Regions from separate parts of the Arthrobacter sp. D2-10 genome, predicted to be linked through region 1. Evidence: predicted binding sites of a transcription regulator. Region 1 holds the regulator's gene; each other region holds the start of a gene.

Evidence for each region. Region 1 encodes HrcA, which represses chaperone genes, less so after heat shock. Its sites were predicted from a motif close to TTNGCACTCGNNNNNNNCGAGTGCNAA; they were not measured.
Region 2: the regulator HrcA is predicted to act here: its motif matches at 2,133-2,159, upstream of M1D74_RS11585 (FmdB family zinc ribbon protein).
Region 3: the regulator HrcA is predicted to act here: its motif matches at 5,258-5,284, upstream of groL (chaperonin GroEL).
Region 4: the regulator HrcA is predicted to act here: its motif matches at 4,260-4,286, upstream of groES (co-chaperone GroES).

What each region holds. Positions count from the first base shown of each region.
Region 1 covers NZ_CP096431.1:1,873,537-1,880,708, reverse strand. Annotated here, with positions in the region: gene hemW (radical SAM family heme chaperone HemW) at 1-645, shown strand, start outside; gene M1D74_RS08750 (DUF4870 domain-containing protein) at 650-1,081, opposite strand; gene M1D74_RS08745 (DUF3097 domain-containing protein) at 1,198-2,049, opposite strand; gene hrcA (heat-inducible transcriptional repressor HrcA) at 2,195-3,211, shown strand; gene dnaJ (molecular chaperone DnaJ) at 3,278-4,405, shown strand; gene M1D74_RS08730 (16S rRNA (uracil(1498)-N(3))-methyltransferase) at 4,419-5,174, shown strand; gene M1D74_RS08725 (GerMN domain-containing protein) at 5,211-6,173, opposite strand; gene M1D74_RS08720 (PhoH family protein) at 6,548-7,172, shown strand, end outside.
Region 2 covers NZ_CP096431.1:2,482,243-2,489,414, forward strand. Annotated here, with positions in the region: gene M1D74_RS11570 (GNAT family N-acetyltransferase) at 1-451, opposite strand, end outside; gene galU (UTP--glucose-1-phosphate uridylyltransferase GalU) at 460-1,362, opposite strand; gene M1D74_RS11580 (5-formyltetrahydrofolate cyclo-ligase) at 1,435-2,103, shown strand; gene M1D74_RS11585 (FmdB family zinc ribbon protein) at 2,221-2,526, shown strand; gene cpaB (Flp pilus assembly protein CpaB) at 2,661-3,341, shown strand; gene M1D74_RS11595 (DUF4011 domain-containing protein) at 3,338-7,172, opposite strand, start outside.
Region 3 covers NZ_CP096431.1:514,296-521,467, forward strand. Annotated here, with positions in the region: gene M1D74_RS02510 (aldo/keto reductase family protein) at 1-89, opposite strand, end outside; gene M1D74_RS02515 (lipid II:glycine glycyltransferase FemX) at 210-1,283, shown strand; gene M1D74_RS02520 (threonine/serine ThrE exporter family protein) at 1,336-2,946, shown strand; gene M1D74_RS02525 (uracil-DNA glycosylase) at 2,953-3,705, opposite strand; gene M1D74_RS02530 (DUF3263 domain-containing protein) at 3,832-4,137, shown strand; gene M1D74_RS02535 (LytR C-terminal domain-containing protein) at 4,175-4,840, shown strand; gene M1D74_RS02540 (cold-shock protein) at 4,967-5,173, shown strand; gene groL (chaperonin GroEL) at 5,471-7,105, shown strand.
Region 4 covers NZ_CP096431.1:2,501,928-2,509,099, forward strand. Annotated here, with positions in the region: gene M1D74_RS11650 (hypothetical protein) at 1-200, shown strand, start outside; gene guaB (IMP dehydrogenase) at 307-1,824, opposite strand; gene groL (chaperonin GroEL) at 2,122-3,735, opposite strand; gene groES (co-chaperone GroES) at 3,825-4,121, opposite strand; partial or broken gene M1D74_RS11670 (ABC transporter ATP-binding protein) at 4,580-4,984, opposite strand; gene M1D74_RS11675 (class I SAM-dependent methyltransferase) at 5,064-6,275, shown strand; gene M1D74_RS11680 (shikimate 5-dehydrogenase) at 6,279-7,100, opposite strand; gene M1D74_RS11685 (DUF421 domain-containing protein) at 7,105-7,172, opposite strand, start outside.

The DNA.
Region 1 (7,172 bases):
TACGGCACACCGGGCGAGGACCTTCAGGACTGGCGGACGTCCCTGGAAGCGGCGCTTGCCCTCGAACCGGATCATCTGTCCGCTTATGCCCTCATCATCGAGGACGGCACCGCGCTGGCCCGCCGTATCCGGCGCGGTCAGGTGCCCATGGTCGACGACGACGACCACGCCGACAAGTACGAACTCGCCGACACCCTGCTCAAGTCGGCCGGAATGGCGTGGTACGAGGTAAGTAACTGGGCCCGCTCCGGTGAGGATCAGTGCCGCCACAACCTCGCGTACTGGAAAGGCCATGACTGGTGGGGAGCAGGGCCGGGCGCGCATTCACATGTCGGGGGGACCCGTTGGTGGAACGTCAAGCATCCTGCCGCTTATGCTCAGAGGCTTGCGGCAGGCGAGTCGCCCGCGGCCGGGCGTGAAGTTCTGAACAAGAACGCCCGCTACGTTGAGGACGTCCTCCTTCGCATCCGGCTTGCCGAGGGTTACCCGACGGAGAACCTGGAATCTCCGGGACGCAGGGCTGTAGCAGGGCTGATAGCTGATGGTCTCATCGACCCTGTGGCGGCGTTCAAGGGCGCCGTGATCCTGAGTGATCGCGGGCGGCTACTAGCCGATGGCTTGGTCCGTCGCCTTCTGCCGGACTGACGTCCTAGTGGAAGATCCGGAGATTGAAGGGGTACTGGTAAGGCCTGCCGCGGTTCACATGGATGCCGGCTGCCACCGAGAAGGCCGCGAGCGTAACCCAGATGAGGGCGTTCAGGACGGCGAAAAGCCCCCCAATGCCCGGGAGCAGGGACAGCAGCAGGCATACGGCTGCGAGGATGCTCGGCGGGAAAGTGAAGTTGAAGGCTTCCTTCGATTCCTGCTCCGTGAAGGGCCCCCGGTCCCGATAGATGAGGAAGATAACCAGAGACGGCACAAACCCCAGGATCCCGAGAAAATGGGCGAGGGTCGCCCACTGGCGATCCTCGGAGGGGGTCAGCGCGGGAGCGCTTGGACTGGCACCCTGGAAGGCCGTAGTTCTGTCCTGGGAGGCGGGAGGAGTCTGTGCGACACCGCGCCGATTAGCGCTGTTGGACAACGAAAATTCCTTCGGACTGATAGGGCTTCACCGCGCATTCCGCGCAGAACTTACTGTCTAAGGGTACTGGGTGAAGCGTGCCCGTGCAGTTCCCACGACTTACAGCGATGCTGGGGCTACGCGTTCGGCCCCGGCGCGGTAAGGAAGTCGATGACCTCTTCGACCCGGGCCAGCAGAGAGGGTTCGAGGTCCGCGTAGGTGTTTACGCCGCTCAGAATGCGCTTCCAGCCGTTGGCGATATCTGCCTGGGAGGAGCACGGCCAGTTCAGCCGCGTCAGTATCCCTGTTTTCCAGTCCTCCCCGCGGGGAATGACGGGCCACGCCTCCAATCCGAGAGCGCGCGGTTTCACTGCCTGCCACACATCGACGTAGGGGTGCCCCACGATCAACACATTGTGCGCTGCACCGGTCACTTTCATGGCCTGTTCGGCGATTCGAGCTTCCTTGGTTCCGGGCAGAAGGTGATCAACGAGGATACCGAGGCGCCTTCCGGGTGAGGGAGCGAAGTCACGGACCGCCCCTGCCAGGTCATCGACCCCGTGCAAGGGCTCGACGACGATGCCCTCAACCCGCAGATCATCGCCCCACACCTTCTCGACCAGCTCCGCATCGTGTTTGCCCTCAACCCAGATTCTGCTCGCGCGGGCTGTTCGGGCACGCTGGCCGGTGACGCGGACCGAGCCCGAGGCTGTGCGCTGGGGCGTTGCGGTGCGCTGCAGCGCGGGAACCATCTCGACGGGGGAGCCCTCGTGGTGAAAACCGAATCCCAGGGGAAAGGTCCGCCGTTTGCCGCTGCGGTCCTCGAGGATCATGACATGCATACCGCCGGACTTCTCAGTACGAAGTATCTCGCCGACGAACCCGCTTTGAACGTCCTCTAAAACGATGCCCGGACGCGCCTCAACCTTCTCAAGGACGACGCGTCGGGGCTGGGAAATGTCCTGTGCGCCCCACTGGTGATACGACATGTGATTTCGCTCGCTTCCGCAAATCCCTGCCCGCTGGAACTGGCAGTGCCAATGCTAACAATCGCAGCGATCGTATTAGACTTGGCACTTAGGCGTGTTGAGTGCTAACTCGTTGAGTGGGCAATGCGGTATATCGGAGGTGAATATGAGCGAGCCCAGGCGGCTTGAAGTCCTGCGTGCCATCGTTGAGGATTACGTCCATTCCCGTGAGCCGGTAGGGTCGAAGGCCCTGGTTGAGCGGCACCAGCTCGGCGTGTCCTCGGCCACCATCCGCAATGATATGGCGCTCCTCGAAGAGGAAGGCCTCATTACCGCCCCGCACACCAGTTCCGGCCGCATTCCCACTGACAAGGGTTACCGGCTGTTCGTCGACCGCATCGCTGAAGTGAAGCCGTTGTCCGCGCCTGAGAAGCGTGCCATCCGTGCCCTTCTGGAAAGTGCCGATGACCTGGACGACGTCCTGGACCGCACGGTAAGGCTCCTCGCACAGCTGACCAATCAGGTCGCCGTCGTTCAATACCCACATCTGGGCGCAGCGTCCGTCCGCCACATCGAGCTGGTACTGCTCGCGCCCGGCCGCGTGCTGGTGGTGCTCATTTCCACCAACGGGGCGGTGCAGCAGCGGGTCGTGCCCGTCCCTGCCGACGCAAATGAAAACGAATTGGCCGATCTGCGTCAGCGCTTCCTGACCAAAGTGTCGGGAGTGCGCCTACCGTCGCTTCCCTCGGAACTGGCGTCCTGTGTGGCCGAGCTGCCGCCCGCACTCCAGTCGCTGGGCCAGGCACTGGCGCACGGCTTGGAACATCTCTCCGCCGCGAACCGGGAAGATCGGATCGTCATGGCAGGAACGGCCAACCTTGCCCGCTCAACCCTGGACTTCCCCTTGACCATCGGCCCTGTGCTGGAGGCCCTCGAGGAACAGGTGGTTATGCTTCGGCTGCTCTCCGAAATGGAGCAGGATGCCCTCGGCGTTTCCGTCCGCATTGGTCGCGAAAACCCGTACGGTGGCCTTGCAGAGGCCTCGGTGATCGCCACGGGATACGGGCCGGACGCCCTTGCCAAGGTGGGAGTCCTCGGACCCACCAGAATGGACTACCCCACCACCATGGCCGCCGTCAGGGCGGTGGCCCGTTACCTTTCCCGCATCCTCGATGAGTCATGAACGGATGACGGACCCCTTGAACCAGAGCCGCTCGCGCGGTGAGATTACAGGAAGTGATGTGCAGGAGTGAGTAATCACTACGAGGTCCTAGGTGTTGCACGCGACGCCAGTGGCGAAGAGATCAAGAAGGCTTACCGGAAGCTGGCCCGCAAACTTCATCCGGACGTCAACTCCGGGCCGGAAGCAGCTGAGGAATTCAAGCTGGTGACCCGCGCCTATGAAGTTCTCTCTGATCCGCAGAAGCGGCGCGTCTATGACACCACCGGAAACGAGAACGGAACGGATAACGGCTTCGGCGGCGGTTATGCCGGCCCCGGATTCGCATTCCAGGACATCTTCGAAACCTTCTTCGGAGGCGGCGGCCCCAGCGGTCCGCCGTCGCGGACCCAGCGCGGACAGGACGCACTCATAGCCGTCCGCATTGATCTCAAGGACGCCGTCTTCGGCACCAACAAGAAGATCGAGGTGGACTCCGCTGCGGTGTGCCCCACCTGCGACGGATCGTGCACCCAGCCGGGCACATCTCCGAAGACATGCGATATCTGTGGTGGCTCCGGGCAGGTGCAGCGCGCGGTCCGGTCGATCCTGGGCCAGGTCATGACGACGGCGACCTGCGGCACTTGCCAGGGCTACGGCACCGTCATTCCCCATCCGTGCAACGAATGCAATGGCGACGGCCGCATCCGTTCCCGCCGCAGTCTTACCATCAAGGTTCCCGCAGGTGTAGCCACCGGTACGCGGATTCAGCTTGCCGGACAGGGTGAAGCGGGCACTGCAGGAGGACCGCAGGGTGATCTGTACGTCGAGATCCGGGTCAACAGCGATCCCACCTTCCTCCGCGAAGGAGATGACCTGCACGCGACCCTGAGCGTGCCAATGACAGCGGCGGCGCTTGGCACCACCGTGACGATGACCAGCTTCGACGGGGACCAGGAACTGACCATCAAACCGGGAACTCAATCCGGAGAAGTGATCACGCTCAAGGGCCTCGGCGTCACCCATCTGCGGGGATACGGCAGGGGAGACCTTCTCGTGCACCTGAGCGTCGAAACTCCACGGAACCTTGATGCAGCCCAGGAAGAGCTGCTTCGACGCCTCGCGGAAATGCGTGGTGAGCAGTTCACCGAGGGGCAGCTGGCAAGCAGCGGATCAGGAGTCTTCGCCCGGCTGCGCGAGCGCCTCGGCAACCTCTGACCGGTAGAGAACCATGACCAACCAGGCATACTTCGGCGATCCTGCGGAGGTTCAGGCCGCCGTTGCCGGCGGCAGCATCACACTGCGAGGAACGGAAGCGCACCATGCAGCCACCGTGAAACGCGTGGTGGCCGGTGAGACGGTGGACCTCTTGGACGGCGAGGGAAACCGCCTGGGCTGTACCGTCGTCGATGTGTCCGGCGCGGCCGTCGTCATGACAGTGGATACGGTTTCCTTCGAACCGCTGCCGGCGACCCGCATCGTCCTGGTGCAGGCTCTTGCCAAGGGTGATCGGGCCGAGATGGCAGTCGAGGCCGCAACCGAGCTTGGCGTCGACGCGGTCGTTCCGTGGCAAGCGGACCGAAGCATCGTGAGGTGGCGCGCAGACAAAGCAGTGAAAGGGCAGGCGAAGTGGGAATCCGTCGTCCGTGCAGCGTCGAAGCAAAGCCGGCGTACCCGTGTGCCCGAGGTCCTCGACACAGTGGACAGCAGGGGCCTGGGGCGTTGGCTCGCCGATGTAGCGCACCCGGTCCTGCTGCATGAGGAAGGGCGAATTTCCCTTGCGAGCTATTGGAACCGCCGGTCCGAGGATCACACGGGAACAGTGGCGGTGATCGTGGGGCCCGAAGGGGGTGTGAGCCCGCAGGAGGTGACCCTGTTCGAGGAACACGGGGCCGTTCCCGTGCAGTTGGGAACCAACGTCCTGCGAGCCTCGACCGCCGGACCTGCGGCGATTGCCGTCCTGAATCAGCTCCTAGGCCGCTGGTAATAGGCCGCTGGCAAAGGGCCACTGCTGTTGAAGTGGTCAGCGGATGCTGACCAGCTTGTCATCTGCAATGGTGTCAGCGGCAGGCCCTTCGCCCGGGTCGGCTCCCGTCGATTCGTACACCTCGACAAGGTATGTCCCCTCCTCCAGGGAGACGCTGAATTCATAGAGTCCGACGGCACCCGTGCCCGCCTCGACGGGAACGGATCCAGCGACCACATCCTCCGTGAAAACACCGCCTGCATTCACCCGGCGGATCCGCCAATCGAGGCTCGGATCAGTTGTCGTGGTGCTCCCTTGGACGATGACCGTCCGGTCGTTTTTGAGGGAACTGTCCTGCGGATTGATGATCCAAACGGGAGCAATAGCACTCACGTCGCGTTGAAGAACAGACCCCAGCTCGATATGGCCGAACGCCTTGTAGCCGGCCTTCCCGTCCACCAGCAGCCGCACGCTGCTGGGACTGCCACTGATGATCAGCCCTGAGTTGGCTGCCGCGGCTGTCGCGGTGTACACAAGCTGCTGCACAGCACGTCCGGCAACATCAGCACCGATTCCAGCGGCGAATGAGTCTGACGAGATGTCGACGGTGATGACGTTGTCAGGCGAGATCGATGTATTGACCGCAGATGCTTCCAGCCAGGGGCTGTAGTAGTCGTCGTCGAGCGGTTCCGAACTTGTCATTGCCCAGACTGCGTCAGCGATCGGATCCCCGGAGGACTCACCGGGCAGGAACTCGCGGTAGAGGAGTCCGTTCGCACTTCCCAACCAGTAGACGGGAAGGAGTTCGTCGGAGTCGGTGGCTGTCGGGCTCTGCACGTCCAACTCGGGCATGCTGGCAGTCGATTCCAGGAGCAACTCCGCCTCTGTCCCCAGCTCCGAGGTGGGCTCTGCCGGTCCTCCGATGGTGCAGGCCTGGAGGCAGAGCGCCGCTGCAACGACGATGGATCCCTTCCAATGGCGGCCTGGAGTTCGGTTTCCGGAAGGAGGAGTGGCGGCCATGTGTTCGGCGTCTCCTCTCATCCAAAGTTATGAAAATGCATAGGTGCAGCACCGCTGTTGTTTCAACAATCGGCAATGCCGCGGAAGCATCCGGTGCCGCAGCGAGCAGCACAATCCAGCTTGGCATAGGTGCTGGCCGCTACTGTGCGGTTTTCCCGAATCGCCGCCTGACTGAAACGCGATTGATATCGGGCCGTTGCGTTCCTGAGATCTTCACCCTTTCGGACCCCCGGGAATGATCGGCCTGCATCACGCAAGCGGTGGCAGGGCTGCGGCGGTACGCTTGTAGGAGGCTTATTCGCAGGCCTGGACCAGTAGATCACCGGAAGATCCGGCATACACAAGGAGAGATGGAAGGCTCAAGGGCCGCTACTATGACCGATTCCGCAGTGGGTATGGGGGCCGCCGGCCTGGACAGCCGGGTCATTCAATTCGATTCCGCCGACCAGATGGTGCAGGCCCTGGGCGCCAACGACGAGGCCCTTGCCATGATCGAAGGGGCGTTTCCCGGCGTCAAGCTGCACGTCCGCGGCAATGAACTGTCCATCACGGGTCCCGCGACCGACGTTGGGCGCACCGAGCGCCTGATCGGTGAGGTACGCACTCTTGCTGCAAACCAGACGCCGGTAACCGCGCAGGTGCTCGAGCAGCTGCTGTTCATGCTGAAGACGCAGGGTGCAGCGAAGCCGGCCGAGATCCTGTCAATGAACATTCTCTCGTCGCGCGGCCGCACCATCCGGCCCAAGACAGTCAACCAGAAGAATTATGTCGAAGCGATCGACGCGCACACCATCGTCTTCGGCATCGGCCCGGCGGGTACAGGCAAGACCTACCTGGCAATGGCCAAGGCTGTTCAGGCCTTGCAGCACAAAGAAGTCAACCGAATCATCCTCACCCGTCCCGCAGTGGAGGCCGGGGAACGATTGGGCTTCCTGCCGGGCACGCTCAACGACAAGATCGACCCCTACTTGCGTCCGCTCTATGACGCGCTCCACGACA
Region 2 (7,172 bases), 610 kb from region 1:
TCTCCGGCCGGATGTTGATTTCCATGCGGTGCAAGCCCAGTTGCCAGAAACAGTAGTCCGTCACCAGGGCGACCGCGGTGGGAGCAATTCCCCTGCCCGCCCGGTCCTTGTCCACCCAGTAGCCAAGAGTGGCGGTCAGCGCCGAACCCCATACCATTCCCGAAACGGTGAGCTGGCCGACCATCTCCGGCCGGCCGCCGCCCTCGGGCCTCTCCGCTATGACAAACGGCATGGCCGAGGCGGCCCGCACCTGGGCATTCAGTGCACGGACCATCTCATGGTACGTGGGCAGGTAACCGCCCGGAGCGGGGTTGGAGGCTTCCCACGGCGAAAGCCACTCGAGGTTACGCTGGCGAACCCTCGTCCACTCGCTCTTGTCGCGATGACGGAGCGGACGAAGAACAATGTTGCCGGCTTCCAGGGTGACCGGCCAGGCGAACCGACCCCACATTTCCGTGCTTAGCCGTCCATGGAGTCAGTGAACTCCTGCAGCCAGTTCCTCAGGTCCGGGCCGAAGTCTTCGCGCTCGGAAGCGAGAGTTACTACTGCCTTGAGGTAGCTCAGCTTGTCTCCCGTGTCATACCGACGTCCGCGGAAGACGACGCCGAAGACGCCCGAGCCTTCCCCGTCGGCGGCCGCAAGGGTCTGCAGCGCGTCGGTCAGCTGGATTTCGCCGCCGCGGCCCGGCCCCGTCTCTTCGAGTACTTCGAAGACCCGGGGATGCAGGACGTAACGGCCAATGACTGCAAGGTTGGACGGCGCCTCAGCAACCGACGGCTTCTCGACGAGCTTGTTGACCCTGACGTAGCCCTCCCCTTCCAGTGAGGAGACGTCCGCGCAGCCGTAGGCGCTGATCTGATCCGGATCGACCTCGATAAGAGCGATGACAGAGCCGCCGGTTTTGGCCTGGACGTCGATCATCGTTTCGAGGAGTTCATCCCGTTCGTCGATGAGGTCATCACCGAGGAGAACCGCAAACGGTTCGGCTCCAACATGAAGCCTGGCGCGAAGGACCGCATGGCCGAGGCCCTTGGGATCGCCCTGACGAAGGTAATGGATATCGCCCAGTTCGGAAGCCCGGCGAACCGACGCAAGCTTCTCGAGATCACCCTTGTCCTCGAGAGTCTGCTCAATGAAGGGCACGCGGTCGAAGTGGTCTTCAAGTGCCCTCTTGTTGCGTCCGGTGATCATCAGAATGTCATTGATGCCGGCGTCGACAGCTTCTTCTACTACGTATTGGATAGCCGGCCGGTCCACGACCGGAAGCATTTCTTTCGGCATGGCCTTGGTTGCAGGCAGGAATCTGGTCCCCAGGCCAGCAGCAGGAATGACGGCCTTGTTCACTCTTGGTCGCTCAGTCATGCAACAACACTACATAATCGACCGCTCAATGGATGCACGTGCGACGCAGCGGAGTCCCTGTACAGTGCCAGCATGGATCCGTCTGCGCCATCGTCAATACCCCAAGCGAGTTCTTCGGCCCTCAAGGAGGAATTACGGCGCGCGCTGCGGGAGCGGCGTCGTCGTCTGCGGGGTGAGGAGCAGCAGGCCGCGGCAGCGGCGCTGGCTGGTCAGGTGCTCGACTGGCTGCGCACCGGACCGTCTGCGGTGAATTCCACAGAAAGTTCTGCAGAAAGCAGTGTCATTGCCGCCTACCTGTCAACACCGCCGGAACCCGGCACCGAGGTGCTGCTTCCTGCCCTGGTCGAGGCCGGTTACGACGTCGTGGTGCCCGTGTGCGAACCCCGGTACCAGTTGAGCTGGGTGCGGTGGAGGCCCGGAGTCCAGCTAGCCAAGAGCCCCCGGGCGCCGCTCTGGGAACCTGTCGGAGAACGCTCCCATTTCGAGGCCCTGTTGCCGTTCCGGCTGGTGCTTGTTCCTGGCCTTGCCATGGACGAAGGAGGAAACAGGATCGGTCAGGGGGGTGGGTATTACGACCGTTTCCTGGCGCAACTCACGCTTGAACAGCCTGAGGTGCAACAACTCGGGTACTTGTACGACGAGGAGATCCTGCCCGCCGGAAGCGTTGAAGCCACTCCGCTCGACATGCCGCTGCCGGGTGCCTTCACTCCCGCTCGCCTGTACCACTCTTCCCCGCGCTGATAGGCATCATGACACTGGGCAGTGTAGAATTGGCACTCGGACGGGTTGAGTGCCAAGTTCTGATCGGCTACGGCACCGGCACGGCCCACAAACAGCTTTCCCACAGGAGGATTGTCCATGCCTACATACGCTTACGCTTGCAGGGACTGCGGCCACGCCTTCGATGTCCAACAGTCATTCTCGGATGATTCGCTGACGGTCTGCCCCGAGTGCGAGGGCCGGTTGCGCAAGAAGTTCAACAGCGTCGGCGTCGTCTTCAAGGGCTCGGGTTTCTACCGCACCGACTCGCGATCGACCTCCTCGTCGGTTGAAACCGGAGCGTCACCGAAGCCGTCCTCGACGCCGTCCACTGCGGACAGCTCGTCTGCTTCCTCCGGGACCAAGACTGGAACGAGTACGCCCGCAGCAGCGGCTCCAGCCTAAGCCGCCCGGAGCCGAAAAACTCCTCCGCCTCGGGAAGACCGGTTGTCCTGCACAGCCTGTTCTCCCGGGGCGGTTTTTCCACATGAGGCCGGTATGTGCGGCGCCGGATCCAGGGCATTCCTAGCGTTGGATTCATGAATAAGCCAGCTCCCGCCATCAAACCTCTGCAAAGCCGATTTCGCGCCTTCATCTTTCGGAAACGGCGTCTTCTTGCTGCCGCCGCACTGTGTGCGGCGGCAGGCGTGGCCGTGGAAGCGCTGCTGCCCCACGAACCGGCAACGATGGAGGTAGTCGCTGCGTCAACGGACCTGCCGGTGGGCACGGTGCTTACCGAGGACCAGCTCGCTCTTGTCAGGGTGCCCGAAGCGGCCGTCCCGGAGCACTCCTTCACAGCACGTGAGCTCGTTGCCGGCCAGCAACTGGCAACCCCGGTCTACGCCGGCGACGTGCTGGCCCAGAATTTCCTTGTTGGCGCAGGCCTCCTTGCCGGGAGCCCGAAAGGTACCGTTGCTGTCCCTCTCCGACCCGCTGATGCCTCCACGGTGCAGTTGCTCTCGCCGGGCCAGCGAGTGGATGTGGTCCTCAGTACCGGTAACGGGTTCGAGACATCCGCAAAGAACACTGTGCTGGCGCGCGGGCTTCCTGTGCTCTGGACATCGGATGAGCCCGGCGCCGGTCCGTTCGCACCGCCCTCGGGGTCTGAGGACGGCCTTGTGGTTGTCGCGGCGAATCCAGACGAGGCAGCAGCACTGGCCGGTGCATCAAGCACCGGCCAGGTTCACCTTGTTCTCACTGCGGAGGGCGACGCGAGCTAGCTCCAGTGCGGAGGCTTCTGCTCCTTCAACCACTCCTCGTGGTTGCCGTCATCGTCATTCCACGATCGGGGGTCATCCTCAGCCGCGCGCTGTGGCAGAACGTCACCGTGCGGGGCAGTGCTGGTGGTGGCTTCGGAACTCGGTTGCGCTACTGCGGCAGGAGCCTTCGCGGCGTCCGAAGCATCCTCCGACGTGTCGTTCGGTTCACGGTCGGCAGTTTTGTCTTCCCCGATGGCCTGATCAGCAGTCCGGTCTTCCCCGGCGGCCTGCTCCTGCTCGGCTCCGTTGTCCATGGCGTCTCCGTTTCCTGCCGGCGTCTCCTGAACTGCCCGGAGTGGATTCTGACGGACAGACTCTTCCAGACCAAGATATCCCGAGATTCGTTCAGCACACCCTTCCGGATCAGTGAAGACTTCAATGGTCCACAACGGCATGTAGCGCCAGCCCATCCGTTCCAGAAGCTGCGGACGGATCCGGCTTCGCTCCCGTACTGTCATGCCACGATAGCGGTCCGAGCCGTCCGACTCGATGGCGACGGGTTGAACGAACACGTCCTCCCCGTTGCCCGCGCCACCCGTTGATGCGGCAACGATGTCGAGCACGCCGTCGTAATTGCTGTGCACAGCTGCCCCACGGTGACGGAGTCGCTCCACGAGATCCGCCACCAACGGATCCTCGTTGGCCGATTCCTGCTGGCCGCTGCCGGCAGAAGGAGCATCCGTGGACAGTTCCCGGCGCAGGAGCTCGTAGAAGTCGAGGGCGCCATGGCCCAAGCGCTCAGGATCGAGGTCCTCGGGGCGGAAGCAGGTAAGCACGTGCAACCGGTGCCGGGCACGAGTCATCGCCGCCACGAACTTCCCCCGGCCATCCGGAGCAGAAAGCGGTCCAAAATTATGCAGCGCGCGCCCGTGCGGCGTCCGCCCAAACCCCAACGAGAAGATGACGGCGTCCCTGGTCAGGCCGGCGGCGCGGTCGATCGGGACGACCCGGAAGGACTCGTTGCCGGGTTTGAAAAAATCAGCAGCCCACGGCGCATCTGCCATCGACAGCCGCACAGCCTCACCGACGCGCTGCGCATGGCGTGCGCTGGCTGTGACCACTGCAAGCGAGAAGCTCGGCCGGCGGCGGATGTGTTCGAATACCAGGTCCACAACCCGGGTGACCTCGGCAGCGACGCTCTCAACGCCGTCCTGATCCGAGCTTGGCATACCCGTTCCATCGGGCAGGTACTCGACCGTCAAAGCCCGCTCGACGCCCGTGATCTCCGACCCGGAGGGCAGGCGTGAGAGCTCGTTCCCGTAGAACCGCTCGCTGAGGAAGCGGATGAGCTCCTTGTCGACCCCGCGATAGACGTCCCGAAGCGCGAGCGAGGGCAGCACCGCAGCAAGCGCCCGGTAGGCGCTCGGAAGGTGCTCCGGCGTGTGACGGCGCCCGTCTTCGACCGAGACGGTGAAGCTGCGGGGTCCGCCGAGGCGGTCGTCGCCGAAAGCGATGACCTGCCGCGACCTGGCCAGAGCGGGCACCACCGACTGCAGGGAGATCGATTCGGCATCGAGCACGATGACGGCGTCGAATGTCTTGTCCTGCGGAAGGACCAGGGGCAACACCAGCGGGCTGGCGGCCCAGACGGGCATCAGTGCAGTAACCAACTCGTCTGCCTGCACACACAGCGCGTCCAACCCGGGCTCGCCTTCGCGCAGCAGTTCACGCAACTGGTCAGCTTCCGCCGGCATGGTTTCCAGCGCTGCTCGCCAGCGTTCAGCCAGCGCCCAACGAATCCTGCCTGCGCCGGACGCGACATGGGCGTTATCAGCGAGCCGGTACTCAGCTTCAAGGGTGCGCAGGCTGGCGCCGTCGGACATGGCGAGGTAATCATCCCCACTGATCATTGCCTCGAGTGCGGACTGCCACCATGCCAACTCAAGTTCTCCCCCAACCTGGCGGGCACCCACTTCGCGGGCCGCGAGGTCGTCGAGGAGCTCCCCGAGGCCGCTTTCCCGCATCTCATCAAGGAGCAGCGTGCGCTCGGGCAGCGTTGCAAGGCTCTGCTTGTCCCGGGCGAGTTCAGCGAGGCGGGACTCCAGCTCATCGAGCGGCATGCGGGGAAGCTTGGACTCCCCCGGGGTGTCTGCAACAACGGACGCGAGTTCGTTCAGCCGGGTGTCCACCGAGCGATAGAAGCTGTTGATCTCCGCCAACCCTGTGGGCACTGAAGGGTGGCGCTCGGTCGTCGCATACTTGGTCCACAGCGTGCGCTGCTCCTGCACCTGCACCAGGGACTGGTGCAGATCAGAAATATGAACCCCGGGTCGGATGTACTCCTTCGCGACCCTGCGGAGACGCGATCGAGTCATCGAGCTCATCTCGATGGTGCGCTCCCGCCGCCAGGCTGAGGGCGCGGTCGCTGAGATGAGGTCTGTGACCGGCCGGTCGAAAATGTCCGGGGTGAACTTGTCGAGGCTGGCGCGCACCGCGACCAGCAAATCCAGCTGGCCGCCCCACTCCTCGAAAGTGGTCCCCAGCTCGATGTGCGAGTGTTCAGCTACTGCCCGGACTTTCTCCCGCAGCAGCGGGATGTCCCGGGCCAGGTCAGCCGCCAGACTGTGTGCGTGCTCGGTTTCCTTGCGGTTGCGCAGCTTTGCCCCGTACCAGGGACTCTGCGTAGCTTCCCGGCTGAACCCGCCCAGTTCGGCCGCCCGGCGGAGCCGACCGGTGAGCTCCGCGCGATTGGGAATGCTGTCCATGACGCTGCGCTTGAGACGCACGGTGGTAGCCGGGGCAGGGTTCAGCGACGTGAGTTCAGCGAGGGACTGCATGGCCTGGTACGGCGAACACCCCCACCGTGAGCGCACGTTGTGCAGCGATCGGACGTGATCAAGGAGCTTGTGCCGATGCGATACGAGGGTCTCGTGCAGCGTCGCCAGTTTGGGCTGTACGGCTTTCTCATTGCGCACAATTGCCCGGAGGAGCTGGTCCTTCAACTGGGCGGGATTGCTGTTCGCATTGAGCTGGAGCACCAGCGACCCCAGATTCAACGCATCGAGTTCCTGAACGAACTGGTTCAGGGTTCCCCGCCGCTCTGCGACGACGAGCACGCTCTTGCCCTGCTCCGCCAATGCCGCAGCTGTGTTCAGGGCTGTCTGGGTCTGCCCCGTCCCGGGAGGAGCGGAGACGACGACGGAACCCCCTGCGGCGACAGCGTCAAGGACGCGCTGCTGTCCGGGATCTGCGTCAAGGATCAGGAATTCGGTGGACGGGTGCCGCTCATCGAGCGGGGTATCCCGGGACGGCGCCTCAGCACCGGACGGAGTGTCGATACCCTCACGGGCCGCATCCATGAGTGCGGCGAGGAGTGGATGGTCCGGACGGACTGCGGTATCAGCTCCGACGTCGGCGAGGTCCGCAAAGGTCGACACGAGGATGTGGTGCTCGACGGTCATGCCGCGGACGTTGTCGGTCAGTGCGCGGAGCCGATCCAGCACCGGATGGGGATCGAAACGCGCGGTGCTGTAGGCGAGCTGAGCAACGGCGTCGGGATCGAAGTCGATGCCGTGATCCTTGTGCAGCGTACGCACCAGCGCCGGGTTGAGCCGGGCCTTTTCCGTTAGCTGAAGCTCGTAGTCGTCCTGGGAGCTGTGCACCGTCAGCGCAACGGAGGTCAGGAGGACCGGCGCGGTCAGCGAGTCTGTGCGGCCGTCGTCGTCCACTGTGCGCCAGGAGGCAGTACCGGCGGCCAGGTAACCGACGTCGATACCGCGCTCAGTGGCAAGTTCATACACTTTGGCGCGCAGCAGCCGCGCAGCCTTCATGGCGGCGGCGTACTGGTCTGAA
Region 3 (7,172 bases), 1.4 Mb from region 1:
TTCTCCACCTGGGAACCATGCGTCAGCCAGTTTCCGTAGGTGATTTCCGAGATTTTGAGTCCACTGTTTCCGAGGTATCTGAATTCCATGATTTCGATGCTATCCACGTGCTTGCCCACCGGTATAGGGCAAGAGTCCGGTGACGTAAGCCTGGCACCGCCAACGGCTACACTGAATCGACGCCTGCCGACCAGTTGTGATTGAGGACCATGGGTACGTTTACCGCGCGATTTGCCACCGAGGAAGAACGCAAGAACTGGGATTCTCTGGTCACAGCCAACCCGAACGGCGGCAATCTCCTGCAGTCTGCGGCTTTCGCCGAGGTCAAGTCCCATCATGGTTGGAAGCCGCTCTTCCTGGCCTTTGAATCAGCGGAATACACCACCTATAACCTCGTCCTGGAAAAAAAGGTCCCCCTGCTCGGGAGCCTCTGGTACCTCATCAAGGGTCCGGACGTGGCCGCACCCGAGGATGTTCCCGCGGTCCTGCAGGCTTGCAGTGCTTTCATCCGCGAATCCGGGCTATCAGTATTCGCCGTGAAGGTGGAGCCGGATATCGTCGACAGCGAGGACGTGCGCACGCTCTTCCGGCGCGCAGGTCTGGTCAAGGCCTTCAACCTGCAGCCCAATGACCACACCGCAATTCTCGATACCACTCCCGAACCCAACCAGTTGCTGCGCAACCTTCACTCACGGGGGCGCAACGCTGTCCGGCGTGCGGAGCGTGAAGGCGTCACCGTTGAACGGATGGAGCCCACGGACGAGAACTTCCGCACGATGTACGGCCTCATGGCGCACATTGAGGACCGCTCGGCGGCGCGCCTGCGTTCATTCGAGTACTACCAGCGCTTTTGGTCGAACTTCGTTGCTGCAGGGCAGGGTCGGCTCTACTTCGTGTATGAGGACGGTGAACCTTCGGTAGGTGCGTTCGTCATCAATTACGGACGGAAGGGCACTTACAAGGACGGCGGCTCCAGGCCGGGGCGCTCCCAGTACGGTGATTCTCATCTCGTTCAGTGGCGGGCAATCAATGACCTCAAAAGCGAGCACAATATTGTTGAATACGATTTCTGTGGCACGCCGCCAAGTGACCAGCTGAAAGACAAGAACCACCAGCATCACGGTCTCGGTCTCTTCAAGACAAGTTTCACCAAAACGGTCACGGACTTCGTTGGCTGCTATGACCTGGTGCTCAGCCCGATGAAGTACCGTGCATGGCAGAAACTGGGCGAGCGGGTCATGCGGCAGGTGTATTGGCGCCGCACGCACCAACCGTTCTACTAAACCGCAACACCTCGGGAGTGGGGAACACGCCCGGGTCAGGAAGGGGCTAGAAGTGGCAGACAAGACCGGTGCCGACAAGCGCCGGAGCCCGGATACCAACCCCTCCCCGGTGGCCGAGCAGCTGCCCGTCGTGAGGCCGCCGGCCGTGCCGGGCAAGGCCAAGTCCAAAATAGCGAGGAAAGCCGGCCAGCCCCCGAAGGCCAACCCGACTGACGCCTTGCCGATCACCCCTCAGACGGCCCGTCCCGGCCGTCCGGACCGTTCACAGCTTGCCGCGCGCAAGATGCTGCGCCGCCTGGTCCAGGGTGAATCTCCTCCCACCCAGGCGATGAACCTTGTCGAGCGGCTCGCAGGCAGTCCCTACGCCAACCCCACGATCCAGGTGGGTGGGCCCGACGTCGGCGCCCGGCGCACGCTCGATTTCGCCCTCAGTCTGGCGGAGACCATGTTCCGCTACGGTGCGGGCGCGCTGGAGGTCGAGACGAGCATCATTGCCGTCACCGCCGCCTTCGGACTCGACAACATCGAAGTGGACATCACCAACCAGTCGGTGGTGCTCAACTACTCGGCGAAGGACCAGACACCAACCACGGTTCTGCGGGTTGTGCGCTCGTGGACCAACAATTATGCGGGCCTCACCCGTGTGCACCAGCTGGTAACCGACATCGTCGACGGCGGCGTCGACCGGGCTGAAGCCATCAGGCGGCTGGATGAGATTACGCACAGGCCCAAGCCGTTCCCACGGTGGATGGTGACCGCGGCCTTCGGCGTATTCGCCGCTGCAATCGTGGCCTTCATCGGCGGTGGACCGCTCGGTTCCCTCATCTCCTTCGCAAGCTGCATCGGTGTCGACCTGTTCTCGCGCCAGCTCGGACGCTGGAGAGTACCGGAGTTTTTCGCCACCGCGACATCGGCAGCCCTCGTGACCTTCATAGCAATGCTGATGTGGTGGCTTAACGTTCCGATCGCTCCCGCCCTTGTGGTGGTGGGCGGAATCCTGCTGCTCCTGCCTACCGGTCGGCTGGTGTCCGCTACCCAGGACGCGATAAACGGATTCCCCGTCACGGCAGCGGGACGATTCCTTTCCGCTTTCCTTGTCTTCGCGGGGCTGGTCTCCGGCATCGCCGTCGCGCTGGTGATGGGAACCTTCATCGGCATTCCGGAGCTGGACGTGACGACGTCGGAGGGATCGCAGTATCCGCTTCCCGTGGTTGCCCTACTTGTTTTCGTAGCCGTCGCGATGATCTGCATCGCCGAGCAGACGGACATGAGCCTCGTCGTCCCGACCTCGCTCATCGGAATGGCCGGATACCTGCTCTACTCGCTGGTGGTGAGCCTTGGCGTTGGATACCGTCTCGCCCCCGCCATCGCTGCCGTGCTGATAGGCATGCTCGCGAGAATCATGGCGCTGCGCATGGGAGCGCCTCAGCTCGTGGTGGCCGTGCCGGCGGTGATGTTCCTTTATCCCGGACTCACGATCTTCCGGTCCATGTATAACCTCACGACCGAGACCGGGGTTGCCGGGGCAGGTGCCATCGGGCTGTTCAACGCGCTGACCATCATCCTGGCGATCGCCGGGGGCGTGGTGCTGGGCGACAACCTGGCGCGGCCGTTCACCAAGAAGCTGAGCAGCAACGAACGGCGTCGTAACCGCCGCCGCTGATCCGCGCTAGCCCCGCAACCAGTGCACGGGTGCGGCGCCCTGTTCGGCCAGCAGGGCATTCGCTCTGCTGAAGGGACGCGAGCCGAAGAAGCCGCGGGACGCGGACAGTGGGCTGGGATGTGCGGACTCGATGAGCGGCGTCGATCCCAGCAGGGGCTTCAGCTGTGCGGCCTCCCGACCCCAGAGGATCGCCACCAACGGCTGGTCTCGGGCGACCAGTGCACGGATGGCAGCATCTGTGACGGCGTTCCAGCCGAGCTTGCGGTGGGACCCGGTTTCACCTGCCCGCACGGTGAGGACCCGGTTGAGCAGGAAGACTCCTTCATCCGCCCACCCGGAAAGATCGCCATGGGCAGGTGCAGGAGCGTCCAGGTCCGAAGCCAGTTCCTTATAGATGTTCACCAGGCTCCGGGGAAGTTTGGTCCGTCTGGTCACAGAAAAGGCCAGGCCCACTGAATGGCCGGGTCTGGGATAGGGATCCTGACCCACGATGATGACCTTGACGTGGCTGAGCGGATAGGTGAAAGCCCGAAGGATGAGGTCGGGGCCGGGCAAGAGCTGCGCGCCGCGCTGCTGCTCTTCGGCCAGGGCCCGGGCCAGTTCATGGACCTGCGGCTGAACCGGCCGCAGCGCCTCTGCCCAGCCCGGTGCCATGACGTCGTTCAGAGTGGCCGGAGCAGCGAACGGGAGCGCCGCGAACGGGAGTTCAGCGGCAGGCGATGCAGGGAAGGGCAGGGTGGGCGTGCCGTCGTCGTTCATAGTCTTATTCTGGCGCGGACGGGCGCTGCGGCTGCAGTTGTCGGTAAATGACAATGATGTGATTCGCCTTTACCATGGATCAGGAACCTCGAGCGGAAATAGTGGATGGGACGGTGTGTCGTGGGCATGCAGAACGCGGCAGCAGACATGAACCGTGAAGGGGTGGCGGGCAACCCGGAATCGGGATTGGGTGAGCGCGAGCAGCGGATTCTCGAACTTGAGCGTCAGTGGTGGAAGTACTCCGGCGCCAAGGAGCAGGCCATCCGGGAGATGTTTGATCTTTCCGCCACGCACTATTACCAGATCCTCAATGCACTCATCGATACCGAAGCAGCCCTCGCGCACGATCCCATGCTCGTGAAGAGATTGCGTAGACTACGTACGACCCGCCAACGCGCCCGTTCGGCGCGCCGTCTTGGCGTGGACGTTTAGCAACTACGCCCATCTCGAGCCAAGGATTTCCCGTCACATGACCCAGTACCCGCGCGACGAATTCGACCGTGTGCCCGAATCCGCCGCACGGCAGGGAGTTCATCGCGAGCGGCTGGTCCCTCCGCGATCGAGCGGACTGCCCCTGAAGATTGTTGCCGGCCTACTTGTCCTTGCCGTTGGGTTGGCGGCCTACTTCCTCTTCCCGCGCCTCGGCCTCGGACAGGCCAGCCAGGTGACCCCTCAAAGCAGCACCGCCGCGCCAATGCCGTCCATCACGGCCGATGAGGCGAGGAGCGGGACGCCGAGTGAAGAGCCCAGCAAATCCGCGGCACCTGCTGAGCCGGAAACGCCCAGCACTGAACCCACTCCCGAAGAGGATCCAACGTCCGAGCCGGAGCCCACTCCGGAGGCAACCGAGACGGCCGCGGCGGTCGACCGGGCGCAGCCAGTCGCCGTGCTGAATGCAACGACGGTCAGCGGGTTGGCCAGCACCGCCGCGGGCCGGTTGCAGGCTGACGGATGGAGCGTTACCCAAGTCGGTAACTGGTCCGGCGAGCAGCTGCAGGGATCCATCGTCCTCTACAACGGCGAGGAGCAGAGACCGACGGCTGAAGCACTCGCAGCGGCCCTCGGTATCGGGGCCGTCCAGGGCAATGCAGGGTTCGGCAACATCACTGTTGTGGTCGGTCCCGGTTTCCAGTGAGCAGTCGGGTTAAGGATCAATAACATTCACTGTGTTCTGCGTCACTGTCGCCGAGAAGTGGGATTAGATGTATTTCAGCCCCGCAATCAACAGCTACGCGGGGGGTCTACATAGTGGGAGAACAGCATGGCGCAGGGAACCGTGAAATGGTTCAACGCTGAAAAGGGATATGGCTTCATCACCGTCGATGAGGGCGGGGCAGATGTGTTTGTACATTGGTCCGCAATCCAGATGGATGGCTACCGCGCTCTCGATGAGGGCCAGCGGGTGGAATTCGAGATCGGAGAAGGTCAGAAGGGGCCGCAGGCTGAGGCTGTGCGGCTCGCATCCTGAATAGACCCACTCAATACCGAACGATGACGGCGCGCTTTCCGGCGGGGAGCGTACCGTCGTCGTTGTTTTTCCACGGGCGAACAGCTTGCACTCACGGTGCGAGAGTGCTAATTATTGAGTTAGCACTCAGAGGTGACGACTGCTAAGACGGCACCCGAGTGAGTGAACAAGGCAACCTCTGTGGTGAGGGCTGGTTCGGTAGGTACAGAGATCCTCCCGGGTCCGCCCGTCCGTCGCGGGCATCACAGGTCGGTAGCAGCTGATAAGCATGACCGTCCCGAAAGGACCTACGCCGTTATGGCCAAGATCATTTCTTTTGATGAAGAGGCACGCCGCGGCCTCGAGCGCGGGTTGAACACCCTCGCTGACGCAGTCAAGGTTACGCTGGGCCCCCGCGGTCGCAACGTTGTCCTTGAGAAGAAGTGGGGCGCTCCCACCATCACGAACGACGGCGTTTCCATCGCCAAGGAGATCGAACTTGACGATCCCTTCGAGAAGATCGGCGCTGAGCTCGTCAAGGAAGTTGCCAAGAAGACTGACGACGTCGCCGGTGACGGTACCACCACCGCTACCGTCCTCGCCCAGGCACTGGTCAAGGAAGGCCTGCGCAACGTGGCCGCCGGCGCTGACCCGCTGAGCCTCAAGCGCGGCATCGAGAAGGCTGTTGACGCTGTCACCGCCGAACTCCTCTCCTCCGCCAAGGAAATTGAGACCAAGGAAGAAATCGCGGCCACGGCTTCGATCTCCGCGGGCGACCAGCAGATCGGTGACCTCATCGCTGAAGCCCTCGACAAGGTGGGCAAGGAAGGCGTCATCACCGTCGAGGAGTCGAACACCTTCGGCCTGGAGCTTGAGCTCACTGAAGGTATGCGCTTCGACAAGGGCTACATTTCCGGTTACTTCGTCACCGACGCAGAGCGCCAGGAGACGGTCCTTGAAGACCCTTACATCCTGATCGTCAACTCGAAGATCTCCAACGTCAAGGACCTTGTTGCTGTCCTCGAGAAGGTCATGCAGTCCGGCAAGCCGCTGCTGATCATCGCCGAAGACATCGAGGGCGAAGCCCTGGCCACCCTCGTGGTCAACAAGATCCGCGGCACCTTCAAGTCCGTCGCCGTCAAGGCTCCGGGCTTCGGTGACCGTCGCAAGGCGCAGCTCGCTGACATCGCCATCCTTACCGGTGGCCAGGTCATCGCTGAAGAAGTTGGCCTCAAGCTGGAGAACGCCACCCTGGACCTCCTGGGCCAGGCACGCAAGGTTGTTGTCACCAAGGACGAGACCACCATCGTCGAGGGTGCAGGCAACGCCGAGGAGATCGCCGGCCGGGTTGCACAGATCCGCGCCGAGATCGAAAACTCCGACTCCGACTACGACCGTGAGAAGCTGCAGGAGCGCTTGGCCAAGCTGGCCGGCGGCGTTGCAGTCATCAAGGCCGGAGCAGCAACCGAGGTTGAGCTCAAGGAGCGCAAGCACCGCATCGAGGACGCCGTCCGCAACGCGAAGGCTGCAGTCGAGGAAGGCATCGTCGCCGGTGGCGGCGTGGCCCTGATCCAGGCCGGCGCCAAGGCGTTCGCCAACCTGACCCTTGAAGGTGACGAGGCAACCGGTGCGAACATCGTCCGCATCGCCATCGACGCTCCGCTCAAGCAGATTGCTTTCAACGCCGGCCTTGAGCCCGGCGTCGTGATCGAGAAGGTTCGCGGCCTGCCCGCTGGCCACGGTCTCAACGCTGCAACCGGTGACTACGAGGACCTCCTCGCTGCCGGTGTGAACGATCCCGTGAAGGTGACCCGCTCTGCACTGCAGAACGCTGCCTCCATCGCTGGTCTCTTCCTCACCACCGAAGCTGTTGTCGCGGACAAGCCTGAGAAGGCGGCTCCCGCCGGCGGCGGCGACGACATGGGCGGCATGGGCGGAATGGGCGGCTTCTAAGCCCCAGTTTCGCTGAGCAGGTTCGTCTGCGAAGGCACCGCCTGCAGAGACACGTCTGCGAAGACAC
Region 4 (7,172 bases), 630 kb from region 1:
TTGCCGGCGCCGTTATCGGCGTATTCTTCGTCATCGCATTCTTTGCCGGGACCCTCCTCATTCCCGCATGGCACATCGAGAATGCAACGCGTCTCTTCCGCACCCGGATCGAAAGTGAACCCGAGCTGAGGCAGTCGTTGGAGGAATTGGCCCTGACGCACGAAGGCCAGGGCGGCAGCCTGCAGTTCGGACCGCTGTAGGAGCACGTCAAGCGCTCCAGGGAAGACAAAAGCGCCGGTTCCGTGCAGGTTCGTGGAACTAATCCCACGATCCTGCACGGCACCGGCGCTTTTGCGTGCTCGGGGGCTACTTGGAGCCGTAGTTAGGTGCTTCCACCGTCATCTGGATGTCGTGCGGGTGTGACTCCTTCAGACCAGCCGAAGTGATCCGCACGAACTTGCCCTTGGCCTTCAGCTCAGGAATGGTGCGTGCGCCCGTGTAGAACATGGTCTGACGGAGGCCGCCAACCAACTGGTGCGCAACCGACGACAGCGGCCCGCGGTAGGCCACGCGGCCTTCGACGCCTTCGGGAATGAGCTTGTCATCGCCGATCACATCGCCCTGCGAGTAGCGGTCCTTGGAGTACGAGGTGTTCTTGCCGCGGGTCTGCATTGCACCCAGGGAGCCCATGCCGCGGTAGGTCTTGTACTGCTTGCCGTTGACGAAGATCAGCTCACCCGGTGCCTCGGCCGAACCCGCGAGGAGGGAGCCGAGCATCACGGTGTCAGCACCGGCGACCAGTGCCTTCCCGATGTCGCCCGAGTATTGGAGACCGCCGTCGGCGATCAGGGGTACACCGGCAGGAATGGCGGCCTTCGCCGACTCGTAAATGGCCGTGACCTGAGGAACGCCGACACCCGCCACAACACGGGTGGTGCAGATGGATCCGGGACCCACGCCCACCTTGATGCCGTCGGCACCGGCGTCGATCAGTGCCTGGGCGCCTTCGCGGGTGGCAGCCTGGCCGCCGATGATGTCGACATGCGCGGCGGACTTCTCTGCCTTCAGCCGGGCGATCATCTCCAGCACGCCGGCGCTGTGACCGTTGGCGGTGTCCACGAAGAGCGCATCCACACCGGCGTCGACCAGTGTCATGGCGCGCTCCCAACCGTCACCGAAGAAGCCGATGGCTGCTCCGACGCGGAGGCGGCCTTCGTCGTCCTTGGTTGACAGCGGATACTGCTCCGCCTTGGTGAAGTCCTTGACGGTGATGAGGCCCCGGAGGACGCCGTCGTCGTCGACCAGCGGCAGTTTCTCGATCTTGTTCTTGCCGAGGAGGCCGATAGCGTCTTCGCCACTGATGCCGACGTGGCCGGTAACCAGCGGCATCGGGGTCATCACTTCACGGACCAGACGGTGGGGGAATTCCGATTCGGACACGAAGCGGGTGTCGCGGTTGGTGACGATGCCGAGAAGCTTGCCCTGGCCGTCGACCACTGGGAGTCCGGACACGCGGTAGTGACCGCACAGGTCATCGAGCTCGCGGAGGGTTGCGTCGGGGCCGATGGTGACCGGGTTGGTGATCATGCCGGACTCGCTGCGCTTCACGCGGTCAACCTGCTCGGCCTGGTCGGCGATCGAAAGGTTGCGGTGGATGACACCGAGGCCACCCTGACGCGCCATTGCCACGGCCATGCGGGCTTCGGTCACCGTGTCCATGGCGGAGGACAGCAGCGGGGTCTGAACGATGATGCGCTTGGACACCCGAGAGCTGGTGTCGGCTTCCGACGGGATGACGTCGGTGTGGCCGGGCAGCAGAAGGACGTCGTCGTAGGTCAGGCCGACGAAGCCAAAGGGATCATGGGGAGTCGACTGTTCGCTCAACGCGGCGCCTCTTTCAGGGAGATGTGGAGGACGGGACCACCGGCTTCGATTCGCCGGTTGTGCGGGTTCTATCGTAACGAACGGACGGCGCTCCCTATTCCGGGCGGTTCGACCACCGCGCTTTCACCAAGCATGTGCCCGCCGGGCACAGCACGCAAAGTTGGTGATCCCGGGTATCACCGGCTTTTCGGCGCCCTATCGAGTGATCAAATTCACTGACGCTGGCGTCGGTGATGAAGACAACGACGCCCCGGTCCGAGGGACCGGGGCGTCGCAGGGGCACAGTTGCAGTTGCAGCTAGTGGCTGTGGCCGTGACCGTGCTCTTCGTCGTCGGCCGGCTTCTCGACCACCAGTGTTTCGGTGGTGAGGACCAGCGCGGCGATTGACGCTGCGTTGCGCAGTGCGGAGCGGGTGACCTTGACCGGGTCAATGATGCCGGCGTCGACCAGGTTCTCGTACTCTCCGGAGACGGCATTGAAGCCGTGGCCGACCTCGAGCTGGCTGACCTTGTCGATGACAACGTAACCTTCGAAGCCCGCGTTCTCGGCGATCCAGCGCAGCGGCTGGACGAGAGCGCGGCGGACGAGACCGACGGCGGTTGCCGCATCGCCCTCAAGCTTGAGAACGTTCGGGTCCTCGTCGAGGACCTTCGACGCGTGGATCAGGGCAGAACCGCCGCCTGCCACGATGCCCTCTTCAAGGGCGGCGCGGGTTGAGGACACTGCGTCCTCGATGCGGTGCTTCTTTTCCTTGAGCTCAACCTCGGTGGCTGCTCCGACCTTGATGACGCCGACGCCGCCGGCCAGCTTCGCGAGACGCTCCTGGAGCTTCTCACGGTCCCAGTCAGAATCGGTGCGCTCAACCTCGGCGCGGATCTGCGAAACACGATCGGCAACATCCTGCTCGCTGCCGGCACCGTCAACGATGGTGGTGTTGTCCTTGGTAACGGTGATACGGCGTGCCGATCCCATCACCTCGAGGCCGACCTGGTCCAGCTTCAGCCCGAGATCCGGGGAAACAACCTGCGCACCGGTGAGAGTGGCGATGTCCTGGAGCATGGCCTTGCGGCGGTCACCGAAACCGGGAGCCTTGACCGCAACCACGTTCAGAGTGCCGCGGATCTTGTTGACCACGAGGGTGGACAGTGCTTCGCCTTCGATGTCTTCGGCGATGATGAACAGCGGCTTACCGGCCTGCAGCGCCTTCTCCAGCAACGGCAGGAATTCCTGCAGAGCGGAGATTTTGCCGGAGTTGATCAGGATCAGCGCGTCTTCGAGGACGGCTTCCTGACGCTCGGCGTCGGTGACGAAGTAGGGGCTCAGGAAGCCCTTGTCGAACTGCATACCTTCGGTGAGGACCAGCTCGGTCTGCGTGGTCGAGGATTCCTCGATCGTGATGACGCCGTCCTTGCCGACCTTCTCGAACGCTTCGGCGAGCAGGTCGCCGACTTCCTGGCTCTGGGCCGAGATGGCGGCAACGTTTGCGGTCTGCTTCCCGACGACCTCGCGGGCGTTCTCCAGCAGGCGCTCCGCAACGGCTTCGATGGAAACTTCAATGCCGCGCTTCAATGCACCCGGTGCTGCACCGGCTGCAACGTTGCGCAGGCCTTCCTTGACCAGTGCCTGTGCGAGGACAGTGGCCGTCGTCGTACCGTCACCGGCGACGTCGTTGGTCTTGGTGGCAACTTCCTTGGCGAGCTGAGCGCCGAGGTTTTCGTACGGGTCGTCCAGCTCAACCTCACGGGCGATGGTCACGCCGTCGTTCGTGATGGTGGGGGCGCCCCACTTCTTGTCGAGGACGACGTTGCGTCCGCGGGGGCCGAGCGTCACCTTGACGGTGTCGGCCAGCTTGTCGACGCCGGCTTCCAGCGAGCGGCGAGCGGCGTCGTTAAACTCCAACTGCTTTGCCATTGTTTGTTACGTTCCTTTCAGGCGTGTGCAGGGATGTGTACTTACAGGAAAGAACCCCGGCCTGATGCGACCGGGGTTCTTCTGCACAACTACTTGACGACGATCGCCAGAACGTCGCGAGCGGAGAGAACCAGGAACTCCTGGCCGCCGTGCTTGACCTCGGTTCCGCCGTACTTGGAGTAGATGACGACGTCGCCTTCAGCAACGTCGACCGGAACGCGGTTGCCGTTGTCGTCAACGCGGCCGGGGCCTACTGCGACGACCTCGCCCTCCTGGGGCTTTTCCTTGGCGGTGTCCGGGATGACCAGACCGGAAGCGGTGGTCTGCTCGCCTTCCAGCGGGCGGACAACAATACGATCTTCAAGAGGCTTGATAGAGACCGACACTCGGACCTCTCCTTCACTTGGTTTGAATGAATCGGGGTATCGAGCAGGCGCTGACCGTCGTCGCGGTGCCGGTTGGCGCATCCTCGAAGGATTAGCACCCTCATAGCGAGAGTGCCAAGTCTGACTTTATGCAAACGGTTAGCACTCGGTCAAGGCGAGTGCCAGAGGGGTGTAAATCCGGGCACGACGACGCGACGCCCCGCGCACTTCGACAGGCCGCGTGTCCAGGCGGACCGGCAGGAGCCGGCACCGAGGAACCCTCCCACACCGATGTCAGCCCAATCCGCGCACCATCAGCATCCGGAGGGCACTGCTCCTTCATAGTCATGAAACAAGTCGATCACCCACCACCGACATTTTCGCTCGAAGGTGTAAACGAGTGAAAAACCGGACATCACCAGCAACATGACCGGGCAGCGGCACCCCCGTGTCACCGCCCGGCCTGGCAGCAGAAACTGTCACCGCCGGGCCGACTCCGGTTCTGCCAGCTCTGCCGTATGTCGGCCGTGATGGCGGCCGAGCGGCAACATAAGTGGCGCGCCGGAGGTGGGATCGATGATCACCCGGCTGTCTAGCCCGAACACTGCACGGATGGTGTCCTCCGTCAGAACTTCCGCCGGCGTTCCCATCGCGTAAATGCGGCCCTCAGCGATGGCAACCAGGTAATCCGCATAGCGCGCCGCGAGATTGAGGTCGTGCAGAACGATAACGATCGTCGTCCCGCGCATGTGATTGAGGTCGATCAGCAGATCGAGGACATCAATTTGGTGCGTGACTTCAAGGAACGTCGTCGGCTCGTCCAGCAGCAGTACGTCTGTCTGCTGTGCAAGAGCCATCGCAATCCACACGCGCTGCCGCTTGCCGTCAACAGACGCCCTAAACTGAAGGACCCGGCGTAGGCCGTTCCAAACTTCAGCCGAAAGCCCAGCGGAAAGCGATATCTTGACCCAGAACCTTCTTGAGCCCGTCCTGACTCCCGAGGGCTGGGAACTGCTCAACTCGCTTGGCCCCTACTCCGAAGCGGACAGTCTCCGCCTCAATGAGCAGCTCCGCGCGGCAGGTCATGCCCCTGATGTGGTCAACGCCGCCCTCACGCAGTCCCGCCTTCGTGCCAAGGCACAGAGCAAGTTTGGCCCGTTCGCGGCGCGGATGCTGTTCACGCCCGCTGGCCTTGAGCAGGCGACCCGACTCAACGTCGCTGCCCGGCACGCCCAGCGCTACGTGACCGCCGGGCTGCAGAAGGTTGCCGACCTGGGCTGCGGGATCGGTGCCGACTCGATGGCGCTCGCCACCCTTGAGAGGGACGTCACCGCCGTCGAGCTCGATGAAACCACCGCAGCTGCCGCCACGATGAACCTCCTGCCCTGGTCCAATGCGACGGTCCTGAATGCCGATGCGTCAGCTGTAGACCTCGCGGGGTACGACGGCGTCTGGCTGGATCCCGCCCGGCGGACCACTTCCAGCTCCGGCACCAGGCGCCTGTTCGATCCCGAAGCGTTCTCCCCGCCGCTGTCCTTCGTCGAAGCGCTCGCTGACACAGGTATGCCCGTCGGGGTGAAGCTCGGCCCGGGTATCCCCCACGAGGCAATTCCTGCCGGCTGCGAAGCGCAGTGGGTATCGGTGGACGGCGATGTCGCGGAAGTGGTCCTGTGGTTCAACGCACTCCGCCGCGACAACGTGCGCCGGAGCGCCCTGCTCATCCGTACCGATGGCGCGACGGAACTCACCAGTGAGAGTGACTTCGGAGCGGACGACGACGCCCCGATCGGCCCCGCTGAGGGGTACCTCTACGAGCCCGACGGCGCCATCATCCGTACCGGGCTGGTCGCCAACGTCGCCCGCCAGATCGCTGGACACCTTGTCGACCCCAACATCGCCTACATCTGCGCGCCCAACCTCGTGGAGACGCCGTTTGCCCGGCCCTACCGTGTCCTGGACGTCATGCCCTACAACGTGAAGGCCCTGAAAGCCTGGGTCAAGGCCAACGACATCGGCGTCCTGGACATCAAGAAGCGCGGCACTTCCGTCACCCCGGAGGAGCTGCGCAAACAGCTGCTCACCGGCTCCAGGAAGTCCGTGCGTAAGGCCACGCTGGTGCTGACGAGGATCGGCGAGGAGAGGGTCGCCGTCGTCGTCGAACCAGTTCTGGGCTGACTTTTAGGCGAGCTGGCGCGAGAACTCGCCCGCCAGGCGGATCTGCTCAGCCGTCGGCCGGACCCCGGTGTAGAGCACAAACTGCTCGGCTGCCTGCAGCGCAATGACCTCCGCACCGGTTATCACCGGCTTGTTTGCCCGGCGGGCTGCGCGGATGAGGGGTGTTTCGGACGGCAGCGCAACGACGTCGAACACCAGCGAAGCCGCCGTCACCGCTTCATCGCTGAACGACTGGACGTCCTCGTCCTGACCGGTCATCCCGAGCGGTGTCACGTTGATGAGCAGGTCTGCCGTGGTATTCCCGGGCTCTGCCTGCCACTCGAAGCCGTACAGCTCCGCCAGTCTCCGCCCGGCGTCCTCGTTCCGCGCCACGACGGTGACCCTGGTGAAGCCGGCATCCCGCACGGCTGCCGCAACGGCCTTCGCCATGCCGCCGGATCCGCGCAACAAAACAGACGACGACGGCGTCACCTCCCGGCGCTGTCCGATCAGTTCCGCGACGGCCAGGTAGTCGGTGTTGTAAGCGGTGAGGACACCGTCATCGTTCACGATGGTGTTCACAGAATCAATCGCGGTCGCTGAAAGGTCCATCCGGTCGACGAGCGGAATAACGTCCTCCTTGAACGGCATCGATACGGCACAGCCGCGGATACCCAGCGAACGCACTCCGCCGATGGCTGCCGGCAGGTCAGTGGTGGTGAACGCTTTGTAGATGTAGTTCAGCCCCAGTTCGTCATACAGCCAGTTGTGGAACCGGGTTCCGATGTTGCTCGGCCTCGCTGCAAGGGAGATACACAGGACCATGTCTTTGTTCAGGATCGGCACCCGCTCAATTATGCTCCGGCCCCAGTACGTTCTCCAACGCGGAACCATCCCCATACTTCTGGGTGGAGATGA